2 regions of the Staphylococcus equorum genome follow, and region 1 is predicted to be linked to the other one. Evidence: predicted binding sites of a transcription regulator. Region 1 holds the regulator's gene; the other holds the start of a gene.

Evidence for each region. Region 1 encodes LexA, which represses DNA repair genes until DNA is damaged. Its sites were predicted from a motif close to CGAACATATGTTCG; they were not measured.
Region 2: a site for LexA is predicted at 2,335-2,348, ahead of PYW44_RS00255 (YolD-like family protein). Genes of this name have one in related genera too.

The regions. Positions count from the first base shown of each region.
Region 1 is NZ_CP118982.1:1,549,874-1,557,617, reverse strand. Features, by position in the region: gene PYW44_RS07580 (catalase) at 1-230, shown strand, start outside; gene PYW44_RS07575 (hypothetical protein) at 330-578, opposite strand; gene rpmG (50S ribosomal protein L33) at 1,019-1,168, opposite strand; gene rpsN (30S ribosomal protein S14) at 1,400-1,669, shown strand; gene guaC (GMP reductase) at 1,860-2,837, shown strand; gene PYW44_RS07555 (CAP domain-containing protein) at 2,849-3,871, shown strand; gene lexA (transcriptional repressor LexA) at 4,072-4,695, opposite strand; gene sosA (DNA damage-induced cell division inhibitor SosA) at 4,837-5,070, shown strand; gene PYW44_RS07540 (DUF896 domain-containing protein) at 5,201-5,449, shown strand; gene tkt (transketolase) at 5,527-7,515, shown strand; gene PYW44_RS07530 (YneF family protein) at 7,726-7,744, shown strand, end outside.
Region 2 is NZ_CP118982.1:57,627-65,370, reverse strand. Features, by position in the region: gene PYW44_RS00270 (hypothetical protein) at 188-655, opposite strand; gene PYW44_RS00265 (hypothetical protein) at 1,022-1,642, shown strand; gene PYW44_RS00260 (hypothetical protein) at 1,681-1,818, opposite strand; gene PYW44_RS00255 (YolD-like family protein) at 1,887-2,297, opposite strand; partial or broken gene PYW44_RS00250 (GNAT family N-acetyltransferase) at 2,725-2,904, shown strand; gene PYW44_RS00245 (hypothetical protein) at 3,096-3,779, shown strand; gene PYW44_RS00240 (IS6-like element IS257 family transposase) at 4,257-4,931, shown strand; gene PYW44_RS00235 (hypothetical protein) at 5,054-5,239, opposite strand; gene PYW44_RS00230 (P-loop nucleotide/nucleoside kinase family protein) at 5,236-5,727, opposite strand; gene PYW44_RS00225 (5-methylcytosine restriction system specificity protein McrC) at 6,527-7,564, opposite strand; gene PYW44_RS00220 (AAA family ATPase) at 7,539-7,744, opposite strand, start outside.

The DNA.
Region 1 (7,744 bases):
AAGATGATGACAATTACTTCGAACAACCAGGTCGCTTATTTAGATTACAATCTAAAGAGCAACAAGAGCGTATATTTGTAAATACTGCAAACGAAATGCAAGGTACTACATTAGAAGTTCAACATCGTCATATCCGTCATTGTTACAAAGCTGACAGTGAATATGGTAAAGGTGTGGCAAATGCATTAGGCATTGATATCAATGATGTAGACATAGAAGCAGCAGACTAAGTTAATATGATGGGTATTAACTTTTAAGATTTTTAAAACTTTAAAGCAGAATTTATAATTAAAGGTAGCTTCCAATATAATGGAAGCTACCTTTTTATGTTATCTCGTTTTAATACCTAAAAAGTTTTGTGAATAAAAATGAAGTTTACCACAATTATTGCACATCAGTGCAATTAATGGAGTTGCATCATTTCCTAATGAAGCTGTTAATAGGGGTGCGAAATAATGACCATTTAAAATTTCGATTTTAGGATGTTCACAATTACAAATACTTTTGTTTTTCGTTTTTGTCGTTATTGAATTAATGATATGACTTTTCTGCTCGTCTGACATGTGGCGATTTTCCATAAAATTCTCCTCCAATAATAGATGGTTATACTATTATAAGATGTTTCACGGTTGATTAGAAGACTGTGCAAAAATTTAAAAGTGACAATTAAGTTGTAAAATGTTAATTAACACTTATTAATGAAAAATAAGATTTGAAAATTATAAAATACGTAGCAAAAGGGCTTATTTACTTGTGATAATCTAATGAAATTTAAAGTTTTAAATTAAAATGAAGGCCTCTTTATTATGAAAAGCCTTAAATAATAGAATAGACAAAAAGATACTTTCAATAAAAATACTTAAAAAAATAAACCAAATGCTTTTATAGCAATTGGTTTATCTAAGTTCTTAGATGTCTCCATTATGGAAACACCTTTATCTCTGGAACTTAACAAATAATTTAAGTTCAGTATTACTTTTAAATATGTCGTATTCAAAAGATAAGGTCTAACATCATATTATTTTGTTTCACGATGTAACGTATATTTATTTAATCTTGGGCAGAACTTTTTAAGTTCTATACGCTCAGGATTATTACGTTTATTTTTAGTAGTAATATAGTTACGCTCGCCAGACTCAGTACAAGCCAATGTAATATTTACGCGCAAAGTTAACACCTCTTTCTTAACAGGAATGATTACGCTTTAAAATTCTACCATATAAATTATGCAATTTCAATTACTTTTCTATAAATATAAATATCTAATAATGAAGAAACAAATGATGTCATTCAAAAAATTGCAATAAAAATTTGAATATGGAACTTTCTGTTTGATTAATGAAAAGGATGTGTTATGATTTAAAACGAAATGATTACGATTTAAAAGGAGAGATACATTATGGCAAAAAAATCAAAAATAGCAAAAGAACAAAAAAGAGAACGCTTAGTCGCTCAGTATTATGAATTACGTCAAGAATTAAAAGCTAAAGGAGATTATGAAGCTTTAAGAAAATTACCGAGAGATGCATCACCGACAAGATTGACACGTCGTTGTAAGGTTACTGGAAGACCCAGAGGTGTTTATAGAAAATTTGGAATGTCTAGAATTGCTTTTCGTGAATATGCGCATAAAGGACAAATTCCAGGGGTTAAAAAATCAAGTTGGTAAATACGACCCAAGTTCGTTTACATTTGTAGTAAAACAATGTATATTATCAATTGGTTAAGATAAATCAAAAAGTTATTGTTCGGAATTTGCTGTAAATATATGTATTTTCCTTGTACAATATTTGAAATCATCATGAAAATCTTACGATTGTATTATTGTTTTATTAAAAATGTTAGGGGTTTGTTAAATTATGAAAATTTTTGATTATGAAGATATCCAATTGATACCAAATAAATGTATTGTTGATAGTCGCTCTGAATGTGATACAACTGTCAAATTTGGTTCAAGAAACTTTAAGTTGCCTGTAGTACCAGCAAATATGCAAACAGTTATGAATGAAGAATTAGCAGAATGGTTTGCGGAAAATAATTATTTTTATATTATGCATAGATTTGATGAAGAAGCTCGTATTCCTTTTACTAAAAAGATGCAAGATAAAGGTTGGTTCGCTTCTATTTCTGTAGGAGTAAAAGAACGTGAATTCGGTTTTGTTGAAAAATTGGCAGCAGAAAATATAATCCCTGACTATATTACAATTGATATTGCACATGGTCATTCAGATTCAGTCATTAATATGATTAAACATATAAAAGCACATATTCCAGAGACATTTGTAATTGCTGGTAATGTGGGTACACCTGAAGGCGTTCGTGAACTTGAAAATGCAGGCGCGGATGCAACGAAAGTAGGTATAGGGCCTGGTCGAGTTTGTATTACTAAAATTAAAACTGGTTTTGGTACTGGCGGCTGGCAGTTATCGGCACTCAACCATTGTAGTAAAGCAGCACGCAAACCAATCATTGCTGATGGTGGTATCAGAACGCATGGAGATATCGCTAAATCAATTCGCTTTGGGGCATCAATGGTAATGGTGGGCTCATTATTTGCAGCTCATGAAGAATCTCCTGGCGAAACTGTTGAATTAGATGGTAAAATGTATAAAGAATATTTTGGTAGTGCTTCTGAATTCCAAAAAGGCGAACACAAAAATGTTGAAGGTAAAAAAATGTTTGTTGAACACAAAGGTTCTTTACTTAATACTCTAATAGAAATGCAACAAGATTTACAAAGTTCAATTTCGTATTCAGGTGGCAAAGATTTGAAATCATTAAGAAAAGTGGATTATGTAATCGTTAGAAACTCTATTTTTAATGGTGATAGAGATTAGTTTTATAGTGGGTGTATAAAATCAGAAAAATTTTATTATATATAGTTGTTTTTTTAATAATAGTATTAGTCGTTCCAATCCAAGAAACTACACCTCTGACATCATTACAACAACAGTTTAAATCAAAAGTGGACGGTTGGACATCAGAACAATCTACATCTGATGATGCGCTAAAAGTGCCAAGTGAACAAGAATTTGCTGTAAATAATATTCAAATGAATATGACTAAGGATGAAGTTGACAAAAAGTTAGGAGACGCACAACGTGTGACTTCTAATGAGTATGGCACAAATTGGCATACTTACTATTCTGGTGATTATAGATCATTTGTGATGGTGAGTTACATTGATGATAAAGTAAACGCACTTTATAGTAATCAGAATGTAATTTCATCAAAATCAAAAATTAAATATGGAACACCGAAAGAAGTCGTTAGAGATAGATTAGGTGAACCTATTACTGAAAAAGAAAAAGGTCATGTAAAATTTGATGTGCAAGATGATGAATTTGACAATTTTCATGATGATCAAATTTATACAACAGCTTTTTATGACAAACATGAAAACAATAACTTAACTGCACTTCTACAAGTTAGCGAAAAAATGGAAAACCGCTTACAACAACAATATGCTGCACCATCAGAAGGATTGGCACAAAGTTTTGAATTACAAAACTTTGATTTAGTAAACGCTGAGAGAGTCCAACGTGATTTAGCATCGTTAAATTATTCGGCTAGTATTTCTGATACTGCGAGAAAACATAGTATAGATATGGCAGAGCATGACTATTTTAATCATGATAATTTATCAGGCGAATCACCGTTCGACAGATTAGAAGCAGACGGTCATGATTTTAATGCAGCAGGTGAAAATCTAGCTTATGGTCAAACAAGTAGCATTTATGCACACCAAGGTTTAATGAATTCATTAGGACATAGAAAGAACATACTAAAAAAAGAATTCAAAACATTAGGTGTAGGTGTGGACTTTAATGAGGAAAGACAACCTTATTGGACTGAAAATTACAGTGGATAGTGTTTATTGATTGTTATAAGAGGGTATCTTACTATTTGTGAGGATGAATAAGTTATGACAACAAATAAAAAAGATAAAACAGAAGATATACTTGAAAAAGTAAAAGAAGTCTTAGATAAAAAAGACAAAAAATAAGAGGTTGAGCTCATAGCTCAACCTCTTATTTTTGTGAGAGTGTTTTTAAAGGGTTAAATTTATAATTACATTTCTCTAAATAGTCCTACAACTTTACCTAATACAGTTACATGTTCTAAATAGATAGGGTCCATTGTACTATTCTCAGGTTGCAAGCGATAACGTGACTTTTCTTTATAGAATCGTTTAACAGTAGCTTCATTATCTTCAGTCATAGCAACGATAATATCACCATTTTCAGCGATTGTCTGGCTTCTAACGATTACTTTATCGCCATCTAAGATACCTGCTTCAACCATACTGTCACCAACTACATTGAGAATGAAAATATCACTATTATGAGTTGAAGTGAAGTGTTCGGGTAATGGGAAATACTCCTCAACGTTCTCTACAGCAGTAATAGGTATGCCAGCTGTTACTTTACCGATTACAGGAACGTGGATAGTTTCTTCCATATTTAAAGTATCACCTAATTGTTCTGATACAATTTCAATTGCCCGAGGTTTAGTAGGATCCCTTTTTATATAACCCTTTTCTTCTAACCTTGATAAATGACCGTGAACTGTAGAACTTGATGCTAATCCAACGGCTTCACCAATCTCTCTTACACTTGGCGGATATCCTTTTGAATGAACTGTTTGTTTTATATATTCGAAAATTTCACTTTGTCGCTTTGTTAACTCTCTCATAGTAGGCACTCCCTAGATTAATTTGTTTTTATTATAGCATGCATATATATATATTACAAACGTTTGTTCGTTTATTGTTGACTCGGAACACGTGTTCTGGTAAGGTATAAATACAAACAAACGTTCTAGGAGTGACTATTAATGATAAAAATATATAAACACCAAATAAAAGCATATATAACAGTGTTATTTGTTACGATGTTATTAAGCGCATTATTTATTATAAGTGCGCATAACAACGCAGAATCAGAACAGACGTACGAAATGACCGATCATCAATTAACGAGTGAACCGGTACAAAGCGAACAATATAACGTGAAAACTGAAGGTAATAGCGAACACGAACACCAACCGGTTATAGCAGCAGTTAAATAACGATCTAAATAGAAGTGATTTGGGAAAGCAAGCATGTTAATAGTAAATAGGGATAAAGTGAGCGAAACGATTTAGTTTCGCTCACTTTTTTGTTATATTTTTTCTAGATTATAAATTACGGAGGTTTACTATGGCTAACAAGGGTGGCGTAGATTTAGAACGTATTAATGAATTAGCAAAGAAGAAAAAGGAACAAGGACTAACTCAAACTGAAGCTAAAGAACAATCTAAGTTGCGCAAAGCTTATTTAGATGAATTTAGAGGCAAGTTCAAACAACAAATTGAAAGTACGAGAGTTATTGATTCAGAAGGAAATGATGTTACACCTAAGAAAGTGAAAAAAATATTAGATTCTAAAGATAAAGAAGATAAAAACTAAATCAATTTTTTGTTAAATAGAAGAAAAGTAATGTATAATGATATTGAATCTTGCTAGAAGAAAGGAAGTCATATTAGATGAATATAGAAAAAGATCAATTAGCGATAGATACGATTAGAGCGTTAAGTATCGACGCTATTGAAAAAGCAAACTCAGGTCACCCTGGATTACCAATGGGCGCTGCTCCTATGGCCTATACATTATGGACGCGTCATTTAAACTTTAACCCCCAATCAAAAGATTTCTTTGATAGAGATCGCTTTGTATTATCTGCGGGACATGGTTCTGCGTTATTATACAGTTTATTACATGTTTCAGGTAGTTTAGAATTAGAAGAACTTAAACAATTTAGACAATGGGATTCTAAAACGCCTGGTCATCCTGAATTTAGACATACGGATGGCATTGAAGTAACAACAGGTCCACTTGGACAAGGTTTCGCTATGTCAGTTGGTATGGCAATGGCAGAAAAACACTTAGCTGGCAAGTTTAATAAAGATGATGCACAAGTTGTAGATCATTATACTTATGTACTTGCTTCTGATGGTGACTTAATGGAAGGTATTTCACATGAAGCTGCTTCATTAGCAGGTCATAGTCAATTAGATAAGCTTATTGTTTTATATGATTCTAATGATATTTCTTTAGATGGTGATTTAGATAAAGCATTCTCTGAAGATGTAAAAGGTCGTTTCGAAGCATACGGTTGGAAACATATTTTAGTTGAAGACGGTAATGATATCGAAGCAATTGATAAAGCAATTGAAGAAGCGAAGTCTAATGATGTACCTACAATAATCGAAGTTAAAACAATTATTGGTTATGGTGCACCAAACAAACAAGCTTCTCATGGCGTGCACGGTGCACCATTAGGTGAAGACGAAAGAAAATTAGCTTTCGAAAATTATGGTCTAGACCCTGAAAAACGTTTCAATGTGCCTGAAGAAGTATATGAAATTTTCCAACAAAGTATGCTAAAACGTGCTAACGAAAAAGAAGAAGCATGGAATAAGCTTGTTGAAGAATATAGCAGTAAGTACTCAGATTTAGCTGAAGAATTCAAACTAGCTATTAGTGGTAAATTACCAGTAAATTATAAAGATGAATTGCCACACTTTGAAGCTGGTCATAGCGGTGCTTCTCGTGCTGATTCAGGTGAAGTAATCCAAGCATTAAGTAAAACAGTACCTTCATTCTTTGGTGGGTCAGCTGACTTAGCTGGTTCTAACAAATCAAATGTGAAGGATGCAGCTGATTTTGACAAAGATACACCAGAAGGCAAAAACATTTGGTTTGGTGTGCGTGAATTCGCAATGGGAGCTGCAGTAAATGGTATGGCTGCACATGGAGGATTACATCCATACGGTGCAACATTCTTTGTATTCAGTGACTATTTAAAACCAGCTCTTCGTTTATCATCAATCATGGGCTTAAATTCAACATTCATCTTTACGCATGATTCAATTGCTGTTGGTGAAGATGGTCCAACACATGAACCAATCGAACAATTAGCTGGTTTACGTGCGATTCCTAATATGAATGTGATTCGTCCTGCAGATGGTAACGAAACACGTGTAGCTTGGGAAGTAGCACTAGAATCAGAAAGTACACCGACATCATTAGTATTAACACGTCAAAACCTTACAACAATGGACTTACCAAAAGAGACAGTTGAAGAGGGCGTACGTAAAGGTGCTTATGTAGTATTTGAATCTGATAAAGAAGCAGAATTCTTATTATTAGCAACTGGATCAGAAGTTAATCTTGCTGTAGATGCAGCAAAAGATTTAGAAGCACAAGGTAAAGGCGTTCGTGTTGTATCAATGCCTAACTGGAATGCATTCGATCAACAATCTGCTGAGTATAAAGAATCAGTACTACCATCATCAATTACAAAACGTGTAGCTATTGAAATGGCTTCACCACTTGGTTGGCATAAATATGTCGGCACGCAAGGCAAAGTCATCGCAATTGATGGATTTGGTGCAAGTGCGCCTGGTGATTTAGTAATTGAAAAATATGGTTTCACTAAAGAAAACGTATTGAATCAAATACAAACATTCTAATTAATATAATTAATTATTTAAATTGTTGGTATGAGAGCGAAAGTTCTCATACCAATTTTTATTATTAGATATAAAGCATAGCTTATATTTACAAATTGATTTTGTAATTGATATAATACATAAGGTTGAAAAAATATATTAATTGAGTTGCTCTTGAAAAGGAGCACCAATTTTAGTAAAATTCATTAGGATAGGAAAGTGGGTGAAACAATGGCAACTTGGTTAGCAA
Region 2 (7,744 bases), 1.2 Mb from region 1:
ATTGGAGGGCATATGGACTATCAAGACCTTCGTATATAAATATAGAGACACCTTTGTTAATTAGAGAATTAAAATATTTTAGCAAAGCTACCCATATTGCAAGGGCTAAAGATATAGATATACAAGCAGTAGAAAATAGATTAATAGAATTAGGTTTCTATGAATAAAACCTACCTTAATTGGTGGGTTATTTATATGGATTGTTTTTAATGTATTCTTGAGCCTTACCTTGATTACCACCTGCAGCATTTATTGCTTCATATTGTTCAACGATTTTATAATCAAAGTCTTTACCTAGACCATTTGCTATGTTCGTGCGTGCAGTTTGTATAGTGCCATCATATTCTTTTTGTTCTCTACTTCCCTCAAGTAATGCATCTCTATTTAGTGTCATAAGTCTGAATGCATAATTTTTATCAGATAAGTGTGGTAAATATTCGGGCTTTTCTTCTGACACTTCGTTGTTATCCTCTGCTATTTGTTCACTATTCATACTAGTATCGTTTTCGACAGTTTGATGTTGTTCATTAACACTGGTTGATACATCATCCTTTTTTGCTATTGTGTTCTCATATACCATAAACGCAGCAAAAGATAATCCTATCATCAAAATAGCTATAACTAATAAAGACATTATAATTTTTAAAATATTCATTTAATCCATCCCCCTTAAATTTCGAACTTCCATTATTATAATATTACTCTATTACTACAATACTATCTAGATTATTTTTATGATAAACTATAGTTAGATTTGATTTCTCTTACTAACGTTATCAAATTTTATATCGTTATCTAATAACCTGTCACAATAGTGATGGGGATATTTTTTGTTCGCTTTTATGTTCTATCTTTTACTCAATTAAATTTTAGTGTAATATTTAATTAATTTAATATAAGGGGTGGTCATAACGAAGCCAAATACAATATTTAAAATAGACATTTTGCACGAAACTGAGAATCCACAATAGTTATTCGGTATCATCAAGGGAAGTAAGAATATTAAAAGGGGAAATTAAAAATGAGAATAGAAGATATTGAATTAAAAAAATTAAAAAGAGAAGAAGAATATTTAGATGAAATATTAAGTAAAGAATTCAACAAAAAGTCTAAAGGCATGGATCAAGTTGAAAAAGAAAAATTAATAAATGATATGAAAGATTTTACTGATAAATTTATTGATGAATATTATGTTAGCGAAAAAGATGCTATGGAATATGATTTGTTAGAAGGTATAAAAAAGGAAATCAAAGATTTAGAACTAACAAATCGTGTAACTAAAGCAACCATTAATCATTATTTTTTAAAAAATGATGACCCAAATAATACTATTGAAATAGATAATATCGTTAGAGGTAAAGTGGCAGCTAAAACAGCAGGTAAGACTGGTGCGAAATTCGGAAAGTTTTTGGGACGAAAAGTAAAAGAAGGTGCAGTAAACCTTTATAATAATAAAGACGAAATATTTGAAAAAGCTGTAAGTTCTGTCCAAGATAAGAAAAATAAAACTGAAGCTGAATATGATAGGTACAAAAGAAGATACTCTAATTATTCTGCTGATGAATTAAAAGAGATTATATTAGATGAAAGCAACAGTACTATAAAAAGAAGGGCTGCAAAAGATGCATATGACGAATTATAAATAATAGAGAGTCTTTAAGACTCTCTATTTCCCTAATATTAACTATTATTTACTTCTTTTTGACAAGATTTACAAATGCCATTTCTTTTGTCACTTTTAGTTCTATTCTCATAAAACTGATTCAACCTTTTTTCTTCCCCACATCTTGAACAAACTTTAGTTAATGCTGCTGGCATAATATCCCCTCCTTATTTAGTAATTGTATTATACATTATTGCATAGGAAAGCGCTATAATAATTTGAATTATATTATTTCTACAATACAATCCATATTCATTCTAATCTTCTCCTTATCTTTAATAATTTCTAATTTATTCTTTTCACTATCAAACTTCTTTATCTCACATTCAATCGTTTTGTAATATCCATTTTCCCAATACTTAATCGTGGCTGGTGGATCATAAAATAATTTCTGCGTTAACACATCATTCAAATCACGTAAGGCCAATTCATCTAAGATAGGCTTATCTGTCTTACTTTGGTCTTCGATAAAACCGTTAATCGTTTCATATTGTTGTGGCATTGTTGCAAATGGTGCCCACTTAATCATCTTGCGACCTTCTGGAATGTTACTGTTTAAATACTTTTTAGGTATTTTGCGATAGTCAGTTTCATATTTATAAGGTTCTGGCATATCAGGGTTAATGATTTTCATTTCAAACACCTCAAGTATAATTAGTAATTTCATTATACGAACAAGTGTTCTGTTTTGTAAAGGGATAATGTCATATTGCATTAGCAGGTGATGACGTCTCATTTCTGTCTTTTATGGTACAATTTGAGGTATTAAACTTCTAAAATGGGATTAATTTATGCAATATATAAATGCAGTAGAACAAGATTTAATTTAAAAAGTGAATTTATTTAAAGATGACTTTTTAGGTAAAAATAGAGAAAGTAAAGACGAAATTTTAGACGATAATTATAGGCAAGCACTGGTAGATATTTAAAAACAAGAAGGAAATAATTTTATAGTAGTTGAAAAAGAGGATGATATTGTAGCCTGATGTCAATTAATAATTATCCCAAGTCTATCTAGAGGTGGCATTAAAAGAGCCCAAATATAATCTGTTAGAGTTAAATATAATTTAAGAGGTCAAGGTATTGGTAAAGAGATCATAAGAGAAGTAATTCATATGGTCAAAATTGAAGGATGTGTATTGATTCAACTAACAACAGATAAACAAAGAATAGAAAAACATAAGTTTTATGAAAAATTAGGATTTGAATCGTCTCACTATGGTTATAAATATTATCTATGATAATTCATCAGTTAAATTACAGATCACATAATAAGTGCTGAACTATCCTTCTCTCATTGTGATTTGAAAGCCTCGAAATACTTTTATGTGGGTAGTTATAGGCTAACTTGTCTAGAAATCGCTTTGAGTGAAGTCAAGTATATACATTATTCCGCTGAATATTGTATTATTAAGATAAAAAGGTGAAGAAAATGCATGAAGAAAACTTAAGAATAACCATCGTGCTAATTGTTGTGAGTATGATTGCAATACTATCATTTGGTTTAGTCATAGGGCAGTTGGTAGATAAAGAATACATATATGAAACTTTGGAAATTATAATATTATTTATAGGATTATTTGCCACATTTGGTGGTGCTTATTTAGGTGCTAAAATAGCAGGTGATAAAGCTTTAGAAATATCAAATGAAGATAAAGCTGGTAAAATAGAACATATAAAAAAGAAATATATTCTTTATTTATCAAATTTTAAAGATATAGTTGTGAGATTAAGACCAGATTATACATTCTATCACGAGGCAGTTCACTCTAAGCCAGTCTTTATTATTGATGATATTAAAGAATTGTTTGAAAGTCATGATAATGACTTGATAAAATTAAAAGAAAATTTAAATGATTTATTTTTTGATAGTGATTTATATTATTTTGAAAAGAAATATGAAGATATGTACCAATCTCTATTAGATTTTCACAAAACAATAAATGTGTTAGTTGCATATAATGATATTTACAAAGAGGTTGGTTTTAAGCAAGAAGGTTTTGATGAAGAGTCACTTAACAGATTAAATACTTCATTTGATATAATGAAAAATATTGAAAAAAATCACAAAATTATTTTACAGTTTACACCTTTTATTAATAATCGAAAAGTATAAATTTAAAAAGAGTATAAATTAAAAGTCGTTACCCCAAATAATACCGATTTTCTCAATTTATACATTTCAAGCACAATCACTAATGCAATCAAAACGTTGTTATATCAATACTTATAGCATATTTTAAATATTTTAATTATCGTTTTAATGAACTCCCGCCGTCTCCATATCAAAAGGCTTAGCCATTGTGGCTAAGCCTTTTTTGTATTTAAGTTGATATTTATTTCAAATCTCAATGTTGCACGTAATTGATATCGTTTATTTTAATCATAATTCGAGTTCCATCATGATTCCTTCGTTTGTTTTTATAAATCCATTTTTTGTATAAAAATTTGCTGCTAGTCCTCCACCTGTAATCAGAAAAATTTTATATATTCCACTAAGTTTGAGTGAATTAGAGACAGAATTTATTAATTTTTTAGGTTCTGTTGCAAAGTTGAATTTATAGTATAATTTTAACAAAAAGGAGTCTTCTGTATGAACTATTTCAGATATAAACAATTTAACAAGGATGTTATCACTGTAGCCGTTGGCTACTATCTAAGATATGCATTGAGTTATCGTGATATATCTGAAATATTAAGGGGACGTGGTGTAAACGTTCATCATTCAACGGTCTACCGTTGGGTTCAAGAATATGCCCCAATTTTATATCAAATTTGGAAGAAAAAGCATAAAAAAGCTTATTACAAATGGCGTATTGATGAGACGTACATCAAAATAAAAGGAAAATGGAGTTATTTATATCGTGCCATTGATGCAGAGGGACATACATTAGATATTTGGTTGCGTAAGCAACGAGATAATCATTCAGCATATGCGTTTATCAAACGTCTCATTAAACAATTTGGTAAACCTCAAAAGGTAATTACAGATCAGGCACCTTCAACGAAGGTAGCAATGGCTAAAGTAATTAAAGCTTTTAAACTTAAACCTGACTGTCATTGTACATCGAAATATCTGAATAACCTCATTGAGCAAGATCACCGTCATATTAAAGTAAGAAAGACAAGGTATCAAAGTATCAATACAGCAAAGAATACTTTAAAAGGTATTGAATGTATTTACGCTCTATATAAAAAGAACCGCAGGTCTCTTCAGATCTACGGATTTTCGCCATGCCACGAAATTAGCATCATGCTAGCAAGTTAAGCGAACACTGACATGATAAATTAGTGGTTAGCTATATTTTTTACTTTGCAACAGAACCAAAAGTATGCTGTCGAGTATAAAAAATACGACTAGCATGAGTATGAAATATTTAAATAAATGCATTAGAAGTTCTCTCCCTCATTTTCTTTCTTTTTAAGTTTGTTATCCAAAAACATAATCATAAATATGATAATGATATAACCGACAATAAACCACGTATTCAAACCTTTATCCAATTGCCAATACATGAGGGTAAACATCGCAATTGATAGAATAAGTTTTATAGAAAACACAAGCCATCTCATCATTTTTTAATTTCCAATATTTTTATTCCCTCTGATTCTTTAGGTTCTTCGAAGAAACTAGTTACATAATTAAAAGTATCTTCTGTGTCAAAATCCTTTCTTTCTGGTTCTTCTTTTTGTCTTTGTTTTATTTGTTCTAAGCATTTTTGATTATTAACATTTAGATATATAAGCTCATGTTTCGCATTGATTTCATTTGCTATATTTAATAACCATTGCCTTTGATTTTTAGTGTTCCCTGGAAAATCCATTACTACGTTTGATCCTACATTTAATATGTTTTGTATGTGTTTTTTTATTAGTGGTTGTATTTGTTTTGAAAAAAATTGATAATCTTCAAATGTCTTAATTTTCTTTGGATATAAACTTTCAAGCCATTCATCTTCTGATAATAGTACTGCGTTTTTATCTTTTTTTAATTCTCTCGATTTTGTTGTTTTTCCTGCACCCATTTTTCCTGATAAGAAATATAAAGTTCCTAAATTATTCAAATTGATGAGCCCCTTAGTTTTGGTTTTTAAAACCGATTTTCTATCTTGATCCTATATAGAAAAATCACATTAGTATTATAAACTTTAAATTCAAAAGTGAAGTAGTCAGTTGAACTAATATTTTAGCAACTGTATGATGATAACTTAATAATATATTACTATAATTAGTACTGCTTGTGGACAGACTTAATTAAAAATTGTTGTTAGTTTTATATTGAGAAATCACATGAAGTTATAGAAAAGTGAAAATGGCATAGAAATCTTGTAAGAGCATAAGGAAATACAATGCCACTGACGTGTCAATCAGCATAGCTGATGTATTTTCCTTACCATTCCTTTGTCATTTGATATCGCTATAAATACTGTTATAACAGCGTTTATAGCACATTTACATTAGACAATAATGCATTAAAAAATTTTTATTCTATAAATTACGAATGGCATTGTTAATGTGAACCCTAATCCTATAGATAAAGCCTATTTAAAGAGCTTCAGAGACCCTTTTATTCTAATAGAATAAAGAATTTTGAAGTTTTATTCTATTAGAATAAGCTATTTTTGAAAAAATGAAATATCAAAAGCAATAAAGGAAACCGCAAATTTTTTATGTTGAATTTTACGTTTTTTAAATTTATAAGGAGCTGTTTTGGTATAAAGAATTAGAAGTTTATTCACTAATGATTTTTTTAATCTCTTCTTTTTAAAAATCATTTTTGATATTTGATTATGTGCAAACGTGATGCAAAAGAAAGATAACCGTCTATTATTTTAATTGAAAATATCACATTTATTACTGCTATCAAGTAATTATATTCAACAACCTATCATGTATATTTTTCCAATCACCGTATAGATTCACGGTACATACTTTAAAGCTAAATTGATGTATAGTTCCATCAAATGAAATCTCTTTATTGACTTCTGGGTACAACAATATACCAGTTTGCTTTAAGTTGCGACATTTATAATCATTCATCAAGTAAGAGAATACTTGATATACGTGCTCACTATTAATGCTTTCTTTGTTAAATGACTGCTTTAATGCAGTGTGATAAAATTTTGTATCTAGAATTATTTTTTCGTCTAGCGATTCAATAGATATATCAGTTCTCATTTCAGGTAAGGCTGATTCTAATGTTCCACTAGATGCCCAATGAAATTTTTCACTCCGCACTGTACAGTTTGAAAGTTCAAGCGCATAGAAGTTTCTAACGAACTTTTCAAACAAGCGTGCAAGTTCCTTATGATCTCGTGTGAAATCGTTGAAATAATCATGACTTTCGGATTCATGTAATAAAAGTTTCGTCCAAATAAAACGACATAGCAACATAATGAATTTATAATGATAGTTGCTTTTATGGTAAATAAAATGTTTGAAATCTTGTTCTTTGATTTTAATATCTGAAACTAAATTGAAATAGGATAAAATACGTTTAAGTTCAATTTTATATTTAGGTTCTAAAGTTTCATATTGAAGTAAAGTTATGATGATTCTTTTAATTATTTGATTGTATAAAGTATCAATCGTTAATTCATCAGGCTCAATATGCATCTTTCCTTGTTTAAAAGAGAAATTTTTGATTGATTCGGTAAAGTTAGTCTTACCTCTTAAGATACCTGAGACTTGTTGAACTTCTTTATACTCTTTATAGATACCTTTTTTAATTAATGATTTAAGTTTAGAAATTAATACAAAGCACAAAAGATTAGTTAAATCTTTTTCGTCTCTTTGAGATACAGTTATCAATTTGTGTTCTTGTGGATAGCCCCAAGAATAAACAAGCATATAGTAAATATTTTTAATGGGTATTCTACTTATATTTATTTGTGAGGTCATGAATTCTGTCCTCCTCATCAAACCAATATTCGTTTAGCAATGGTTCTATTTCTAGTTTTAATATTCGGTTGAACCATGTGTTCTCATCCTGAACAAATTCAGTGGGTGTGAAGAAACTATGTCCAATTTCAAACCCTTTACCAAGGTTTATAGTATCTTCTAATATCGCCTGATTCACTT